Regions from separate parts of the Streptomyces sp. VTCC 41912 genome, predicted to be linked through region 1. Evidence: predicted binding sites of a transcription regulator. Region 1 holds the regulator's gene; the other holds the start of a gene.
The links. Region 1 encodes HrcA, which represses chaperone genes, less so after heat shock. Its sites were predicted from a motif close to TTNGCACTCNGNNNNNCNGAGTGCNAA; they were not measured.
Positions count from the first base shown of each region.

Region 2: the regulator HrcA is predicted to act here: its motif matches at 2,078-2,104, upstream of groL (chaperonin GroEL).

Region 1 covers NZ_JBJMAB010000009.1:17,548-21,754, forward strand. The annotation lists gene dnaJ (molecular chaperone DnaJ) at 1-1,050, opposite strand, end outside; gene hrcA (heat-inducible transcriptional repressor HrcA) at 1,051-2,067, opposite strand; gene ACJ6WD_RS15690 (MBL fold metallo-hydrolase) at 2,389-3,123, shown strand; gene ACJ6WD_RS15695 (DUF3097 domain-containing protein) at 3,262-4,113, shown strand.
Region 2 covers NZ_JBJMAB010000021.1:82,024-86,230, forward strand. The annotation lists gene ACJ6WD_RS25990 (hypothetical protein) at 1-173, shown strand, start outside; gene groL (chaperonin GroEL) at 289-1,914, opposite strand; gene ACJ6WD_RS26000 (cold-shock protein) at 2,326-2,529, opposite strand; gene ACJ6WD_RS26005 (MoaD/ThiS family protein) at 3,010-3,288, opposite strand; gene thrC (threonine synthase) at 3,344-4,207, opposite strand, start outside.

The DNA of each region.
Region 1 (4,207 bases):
CAGCTTGGCCAGCCGGCGCAGCAGCTCCTCCTGCTCGGGTTCGAGCTTGCTCGGGGTCTGCACCTCGACGTGGACGATCAGGTCGCCCCGGCCGTTGCCCCGCAGGTGGGTCACGCCGCGGCCGTGCAGCGGGATCGACTGGCCGGACTGGGTGCCGGGCCGGACGTCGATCTCCTCGACCCCGTCCAGCGTCTCCAGCGGGCACTTGGTGCCCAGGGCCGCCGCGGTCATCGGGATGGTGACCGTGCAGTGCAGGTCGTCCCCGCGCCGCTGGAACACCGAGTGGGCCAGCTCGTGGATCTCGACGTACAGGTCGCCGGCGGGTCCGCCACCGGGGCCCACCTCGCCCTCGCCGGCCAACTGGATGCGGGTGCCGTTGTCGACACCGGCGGGGATCTTGACGGTGAGGGTGCGGCGGGAGCGGACCCGGCCGTCGCCCGCGCACTCGGGGCACGGCGTCGGGACGACGGTGCCGAAGCCCTGGCACTGCGGGCAGGGCCGGGAGGTCATGACCTGGCCCAGGAAGGACCGGGTGACCTGCGAGACCTCGCCGCGGCCGCGGCACATGTCACAGGTCTGCGCCGAGGTGCCGGGCGCCGCGCCCTCACCGCTGCAGGTGGTGCAGACGACGGCCGTGTCGACCTGGATGTCCTTGGTGGTGCCGAACGCGGCCTCGTTGAGCTCGATGTCCAGGCGGATCATCGCGTCCTGGCCGCGGCGGGTCCGCGAGCGCGGGCCGCGCTGCGAGGCCGTGCCGAAGAACGCGTCCATGATGTCGGAGAAGTTCCCGAAGCCCGCGCCGAAGCCGCCCGCGCCACCGGCGCCGCCGGCCTGCGAGAGGGGATCGCCGCCGAGGTCGTAGACCTGCTTCTTCTGCGGATCCGACAGGACCTCGTAGGCGGCGTTGATCTCCTTGAACCGCTCTTGGGTCTTGGGGTCCGGGTTCACATCCGGGTGCAGCTCGCGCGCCAGCCGCCGGAATGCCTTCTTGATCTGGTCCTGCGAGGCGTCCCGGCCGACGCCGAGGACCGAGTAGTAATCCGTGGCCACTTACGACTCCGCGAGGATCTGTCCGACGTAACGTGCCACTGCGCGTACCGCTCCCATCGTTCCGGGGTAGTCCATGCGGGTCGGTCCGACCACGCCCAATTTGGCGACGGCCTCGTCGCCAGAACCGTATCCGACGGTGACGACCGAGGTGGACGTCAGGCCCTCGTGAGCATTCTCATGCCCGATGCGTACGGTCATGCCCGAGTCCTTGGCCTCCCCGAGCAGCTTGAGCATCACCACATGCTCCTCAAGGGCTTCCAGCACCGGCCGGATGGTCAGGGGGAAATCATGCCCGAAGCGCGTCAGATTGGCGGTGCCGCCGATCATCAGCCGCTCTTCGGTCTCCTCCACCAGAGTCTCCAGCAGTACCGACAGTACTGTCGAGACGGTCGCCCGGTCGTCCTGTTCGAAGGATTCCGGGAGATCCTGCACCAGTTGCGGGACGTCCGCGAAGCGGCGGCCGACGATCCGGCTGTTGAGCCGGGCGCGCAGGTCCGCCAGGGACGTCTCGCCGAACGGCGTCTGGCAGTCGATGAGCCGCTGCTCGACGCGTCCGGTGTCGGTGATCAGCACCAGCATCAGCCGGGCCGGGGCCAGTGCCAGCAGTTCGACGTGCCGGACGGTGGACCGGGTCAGCGACGGGTACTGCACCACCGCGACCTGCCGGGTCAGCTGCGCCAGCAGCCGCACCGTGCGCCCCACCACGTCGTCCAGGTCGACGGCGCCGTCCAGGAAGTTCTGGATCGCCCGCCGCTCGGGGACGGACAGCGGCTTGACGCCGGCCAGCTTGTCGACGAAGAGGCGGTAGCCCTTGTCGGTCGGGATCCGCCCGGCGCTGGTGTGCGGCTGGGCGATGAACCCCTCGTCCTCCAGGGCGGCCATGTCGTTGCGGACGGTGGCCGGGGAGACGCCGAGTTGGTGCCGTTCGGTCAACGCCTTGGAGCCGACCGGCTCCTCCGTCCCGACGTAGTCCTGGACGATGGCGCGCAGCACTTCGAGTCTGCGTTCACTGAGCATTGCGCCACCTCCAGTCGGCCGTCCGCCGCGTCGTCACTTCTCCTGGCACTCACGTGGGCCGAGTGCCAGACCCGGAGCCAGTGTACGGCCGGGTAGCGCGGGTGCGGCAAGGGCGGGCGTGGTGGGCACTTACCCACCGCCGCGGAATCCGACCCCCGGGCCGCGTTCGGAAGCGCCCTGACCGCCCCCCGAGCGCGCCCCCGGTCCCGTCGCCGGCGCGTCCTCTGCTCGACGCGCCGGTGGGCGTCCGCGGGGGCCCGCCACCGAGGCGCCCGCCCGGAGTCCCGGGCAACGCTATCGCGGGGGCGCTAGCGTCTCGGTATGCGCACCACGTGGGAAGAAGCGGGCTGGGAGCGGCTGGGGGACGGCGTCGCCCGGCGACGGATGCCCGGTTGGGACGAGACGATCGGCGTGATCGCCGGTTCGGACGGCGTGCTGATCGTCGACACCGGGCCGACCCTCGGGGCCGGTGCGGAACTGCGCCGCACGGTCCGCGCGGTGCTGGGGCGCGATGTGACGCATGTCGCGCTCACGCACCCGCACTTCGACCACGTCCTGGGCACCGCGGCGTTCGCGGGCGTGGAGGTGTTCGGCGCGACCGGGGTCGACGCGCTGCTGCGGCACGGCAAGGACGCGCTGCGGGAGGACGCGGTGCGCCACGGGGTGGACCCGGACGCCGCGGCGGAGGCCGCGGACCTGCTGGTCGTCCCGCACCACCACGTGCACGGGCAGCTGACCCTCGGCCTCGGCGACCGGGAGGTGCTGCTGGCCAACGTCGGCCCCGGGCACACCGCGCACGACCTGGCCGTCCTGGTGCCCGGACGGGCCGGTGAGCGGGAGATCGTCTTCTGCGGGGACCTGGTCGAGGAGTCCGGTGAGCCCCAGGCGGGCCCCGACGCGCTGCCGCGGCGGTGGCCCGACGCGCTGGACCGGCTGCTGGCACTGGGCGGCGAGGACGCGGTGTACGTGCCGGGCCACGGCGCGGTGGTCGACGCCGCCTTCGTGCGGGCCCAGCGCGACGCCCTGGCCGCCCGCTTCGGCACCGACTCGCCGTGAGCCGGCGCCCGTTGACCCGCCGGCGGGCGCCCGCTCCGCGCGGCCCGCGCCCCGCGTCGCGCGCCCCGTGATCCCGTCGGCCCCACCGGGCCGTCGCCCCCACCCCCGACCCGTCGATCCGCAGGGAAGCAGACCCGCATGCACAGCAGGCACTACAGCCCCGACCTCACTCCCCCCTGGAAGAAGCCGAAGCCGGTGCCGGAGGTGCCGGCCGACCCCGGGCTGGTCGTCGAGGAGGTGGTGACGGGCTACTGCGGCGCGGTCCTGCGGTGCGAGAAGACCGCCGAGGGGCCGACGGTCACGTTGGAGGACCGCTTCGGCAAGGTGCGGGTGTTCCCGATGGTGCCGCGCGGCTTCCTGCTGGAGGGCCGGACGGTGACCCTGGTCCGGCCGCCGGGCCGCCCGGCGCCGAGCGGCCCGGCGCGCACCGCGTCCGGTTCGCTGGCGGTCCCCGGGGCGCGCGCCCGGGTCGCCCGGGCCGGCCGGATCTACGTGGAGGGCCGGCACGACGCGGAGCTGGTCGAACGCGTCTGGGGCGACGACCTGCGGATCGAGGGCGTCGTCGTGGAGTACCTGGAGGGCGTCGACGACCTCCCGGCGATCGTCGAGGCGTTCGCCCCCGGCCCGGACGCCCGCCTCGGCGTGCTGGTGGACCACCTCGTCCCCGGCTCGAAGGAGTCGCGGATCGCGGCGGCGGTGACCGGGGCGCACGCGCTGGTCGTCGGTCATCCGTACATCGACGTCTGGCAGGCGGTGAAGCCGTCCTCGGTGGGCATCCCGGCGTGGCCGCAGGTCCCCCGGGGCCAGGACTGGAAGACCGGGGTGTGCCGGGCGCTGGGCTGGCCGGAGAACACCGGCGCGGCCTGGCAGCGGATCCTGTCCCGGGTGCGGTCCTACAAGGACCTCGAACCGGCGCTGCTGGGGCGGGTCGAGGAGCTGATCGACTTCGTGACGGCGCCGGAGGACGCCGAGGGGGCGGGCGGACGCTGAGGCCGGCGTTGGCCGGCCTCAGCAAGCGCCGGGCCGGGGTGCGCCGGTGGTGCACGCCGTGCGCCGGGCGGGCCGCGAGCGCACGCTGGTAGCA
Region 2 (4,207 bases), on a different contig from region 1:
TGAGTGCGGTGGCCGTCCGGGAGCCGAGCAGCCACGGCGACCTCTATCTGCCGATCGACGAACTGGCGCCGGAGGAGAGCGCGTTGGACGATTTCGTGCTCGCCTCGCGCAACGAGCAGCACACCCTGATCACGGAAGAGCTCTCCGGCTGGCTGCTGGATCGCCTGCCGTAGTGGTGGGCGCCGCGGGGCGCCGGTTCGTGGACGAAACGCCGCCGGGGCGGCACCCCCTGGGAGAGGGGGTGCCGCCCCGGCGCACGAAGCGGGACGTCGATCAACCAGAGGTCGATCAGAAGTCCATGTCACCGCCCGGCATGCCGCCCGGAGCGCCCGCGGCAGCGGCCTTCTCCGGCTTGTCGGCGATGACGGCCTCGGTGGTGAGGAACAGCGCGGCGATCGACGCGGCGTTCTGGAGCGCGGAGCGCGTCACCTTGGCCGGGTCGAGGATGCCCTCGGCGATCATGTCGACGTACTCGCCGGTGGCGGCGTTCAGACCGTGGCCGACGGCCAGGTTGCGCACCTTCTCCACGACGACGCCGCCTTCGAGACCACCGTTGACGGCGATCTGCTTGAGCGGGGCCTCCAGGGCGAGCTTCACGGCGTTGGCGCCGGTCGCCTCGTCACCCTCGAGCTCCAGCTTCTCGAAGACCGAGGAGGCCTGCAGCAGGGCCACGCCACCGCCGGCGACGATGCCCTCCTCGACGGCCGCCTTCGCGTTGCGAACGGCGTCCTCGATGCGGTGCTTGCGCTCCTTGAGCTCGACCTCGGTCGCGGCACCGGCCTTGATGACGGCCACGCCGCCGGCCAGCTTCGCGAGGCGCTCCTGGAGCTTCTCGCGGTCGTAGTCCGAGTCGCTGTTCTCGATCTCGGCGCGGATCTGGTTGACCCGGCCCTGGACCTGCTCGCTGTCGCCGGCACCGTCGACGATGGTGGTCTCGTCCTTGGTGATGACGACCTTGCGGGCGCGGCCGAGCAGGTCGAGACCGGCGTTCTCCAGCTTGAGGCCGACCTCCTCGGAGATGACGGTGCCACCGGTGAGGATGGCGATGTCGCCGAGCATGGCCTTGCGGCGGTCACCGAAGCCGGGCGCCTTGACCGCGACGGACTTGAAGGTGCCGCGGATCTTGTTGACGACCAGGGTCGACAGGGCCTCGCCCTCGACGTCCTCGGCGATGATCAGCAGCGGCTTGCCGGACTGCATGACCTTCTCCAGGAGAGGCAGCAGGTCCTTCACGTTGCCGATCTTGGAGTTGACGATGAGGATGTAGGGGTCCTCGAGCGCCGCCTCCATGCGCTCCATGTCGGTCGCGAAGTACGCCGAGATGTAGCCCTTGTCGAAGCGCATGCCCTCGGTGAGTTCCAGCTCCAGACCGAAGGTCTGGGACTCCTCGACGGTGATGACGCCTTCCTTGCCGACCTTGTCCATGGCCTCGGCGATGAGCTCGCCGATCTGCGGGTCGGCGGCGGAGATGGAGGCGGTGGAGGCGATCTGCTCCTTGGTCTCGATCTCCTTGGCCTGGTCGAGCAGCGCACCGGAGACGGCCTCGACGGCCTTCTCGATGCCGCGCTTCAGGGCCATCGGGTTGGCGCCGGCGGCGACGTTGCGCAGGCCCTCGCGGACCAGCGCCTGGGCCAGGACGGTCGCGGTCGTCGTGCCGTCACCGGCGACGTCGTCCGTCTTCTTCGCGACCTCCTTGACCAGCTCGGCGCCGATCTTCTCGTACGGGTCCTCCAGCTCGATCTCCTTGGCGATGGAGACACCATCGTTGGTGATCGTGGGGGCGCCCCACTTCTTTTCAAGGACGACGTTGCGGCCCTTGGGGCCGAGGGTGACCTTGACGGCGTCGGCGAGCTGGTTCATACCGCGCTCAAGGCCGCGCCGCGCCTCCTCGTCGAACGCGATGATCTTGGCCATGTGAAGTGGTCCCTCCGGACTGATGGGGTACCCCCCGCTTCCAACCGGGTTGAGAGCTGGGGGAGGAAACCTCGGACCGTGCTGGCGCCCGCGACGGACGGCCTGCATGCCGTGTGGTTCCTTGCCCCACCTGGCGTGCCGACCTCACCGACCCGATCCATTTTCAGCACTCTCACGGGGAGAGTGCTAACGCAATGATTAGCACTCGCACCAGTCGAGTGCAAGCGCTTGACCGGGGGACCCCCCGTCCGTGAGACGATCGGCGGCCCCGTCGGGACCGCTTCCTACCCGCCCGCGCGCGCCCGCGTACCACTCCCTCGGGACGCCGGTGACCTCCGGGAACAGCAGAAGGCTCGCAACCCCGTGCCGGGGGCTGCGAGCCTTCTTCCAACGATGCAGTCGGCCGCCGCCTCAGGCGGCGACCCGGACCATATCCGCCTGTGGCCCCTTCTGGCCCTGCGAGATCTCGAACTCGACTCGCTGACCCTCCTCAAGGGTGCGGTACCCGTCCATCTGGATCGCGCTGTAGTGGACGAAAACATCCGCACCACCGTCGACCGCGATGAAGCCGTACCCCTTCTCCGCGTTGAACCACTTGACGGTGCCCTGAGCCATGCCTAACTCCCCTATTACTGGCCCTTGCGCAGGACCGCACTCCGCGGACCCGGGTCAGACCTCACCCCCCGAAATGGTCCGCGGGGTGTGCGCCGGAACGCGTCGACCGCCGCTGAATGTATCTGGACCAATGCCCAGCGCAACAGGTCAATCGGACGAGAATTCTGGCGTCGGGGAAACGGCCGTATGCGCTCAAATCCCGTTATCCCAGGCGAAGTCGGGCCGGGTATATGCCACACGGGCGACAAATCGCGCACACAACTTGCGCACAAGTCACTGCGATCTCATATGCGTTCGGCATGCGCTTCGGCATGCACGCGGAGATAACCGGAGGGGGATCACCCCAATGGTATCCCCTTTCACAACACGGAATTGCCCCGTCCGTTTCGTACGGACGGGGCAATTTCCGGTCACTACCGGCAAAGAGTTGGCGCAAATTCGCTCGGCGCTTGTGCGCCGACGGCGACGGGCGCCGCGGCGTCAGCAGCCGCCGGCGACCGCCGGGATGATCGAGACGCCGGCGCCGTCCGGCGTCGGGGTCTCCAGGCCCTGCTCGAAGCGGACGTCGTCGTCGTTGACGTAGACGTTCACGAAGCGGCGCAGCTTGCCCGCGTCGTCGAGCACCCGGGCCGCGATGCCCTGGTGGTTCTTCTCCAGGTCGGCGATCACCTCGGAGAGGGTCGCGCCCTCGGCGGCCACCTCGGCCTCGCCTCCGGTGTACGTGCGCAGGATGGTGGGGATGCGGACCTTGACGCTCATGGTTCTGCCTTCCAGGGAAGTACGGGGGTGCGGGAGGGACGGGCGGAGGGCCGGCTCAGCCGGCCAGGCCGGCCTCGCGGAACGCGTCCAGGTCCGGCCGGATGGTGGCGGTGGGCCCGGCGGCGACGGCGTCGAGGGTCTTCAGGCCGTCACCGGTGTTCAGCACGACGGTGGTCAGCGACGGGTCCAGGAGGCCGTTCTCGATCAGCTTCCTGGTCACGCCGACGGTCACGCCGCCCGCGGTCTCCGCGAAGATCCCTTCGGTCCGGGCCAGCAGCTTGATCGCGTCCACGATCTGCGGGTCGGTGACGTCCTCGACGGCCCCGCCGGTGCGGCGCGCGATGTCGAGCACGTACGGGCCGTCGGCGGGGTTGCCGATCGCCAGCGACTTGGCGATGGTGTTCGGCTTCTGCGGCTTGACGACCTCGTGGCCGGCCTTGAAGGCCGCGGAGACCGGCGAGCAGCCCTCGGCCTGGGCGCCGAAGATCTTGTACGGCTTGTCCTCGACCAGACCGAGGGCGATCAGCTCCTTCAGCCCCTTGTCGATCTTGGTGAGCTGGGAGCCGGACGCGATCGGGATGACCAGCTGGTCCGGGAGCTGCCAGCCGAGCTGCTCGCAGATCTCGTAGGCCAGCGTCTTGGAGCCCTCGCCGTAGTAGGGGCGCAGGTTGACGTTGACGAAGCCCCAGCCCTCGCCCAGCGGGTCGCCGATGAGCTCGGAGCAGAAGCGGTTCACGTCGTCGTAGTTGCCCTCGATGGCGACCAGGTCGCCGCCGTAGACCGCGGCCATCACGACCTTGCCGGGCTCCAGGTCGTGCGGGATGAAGACGCAGGACTTGAAGCCGGCGCGGCGCGCCGCGGCGCCGACCGCACCGGCCAGGTTGCCGGTGGAGGAGCAGGACAGGGTGGTGAAGCCGAA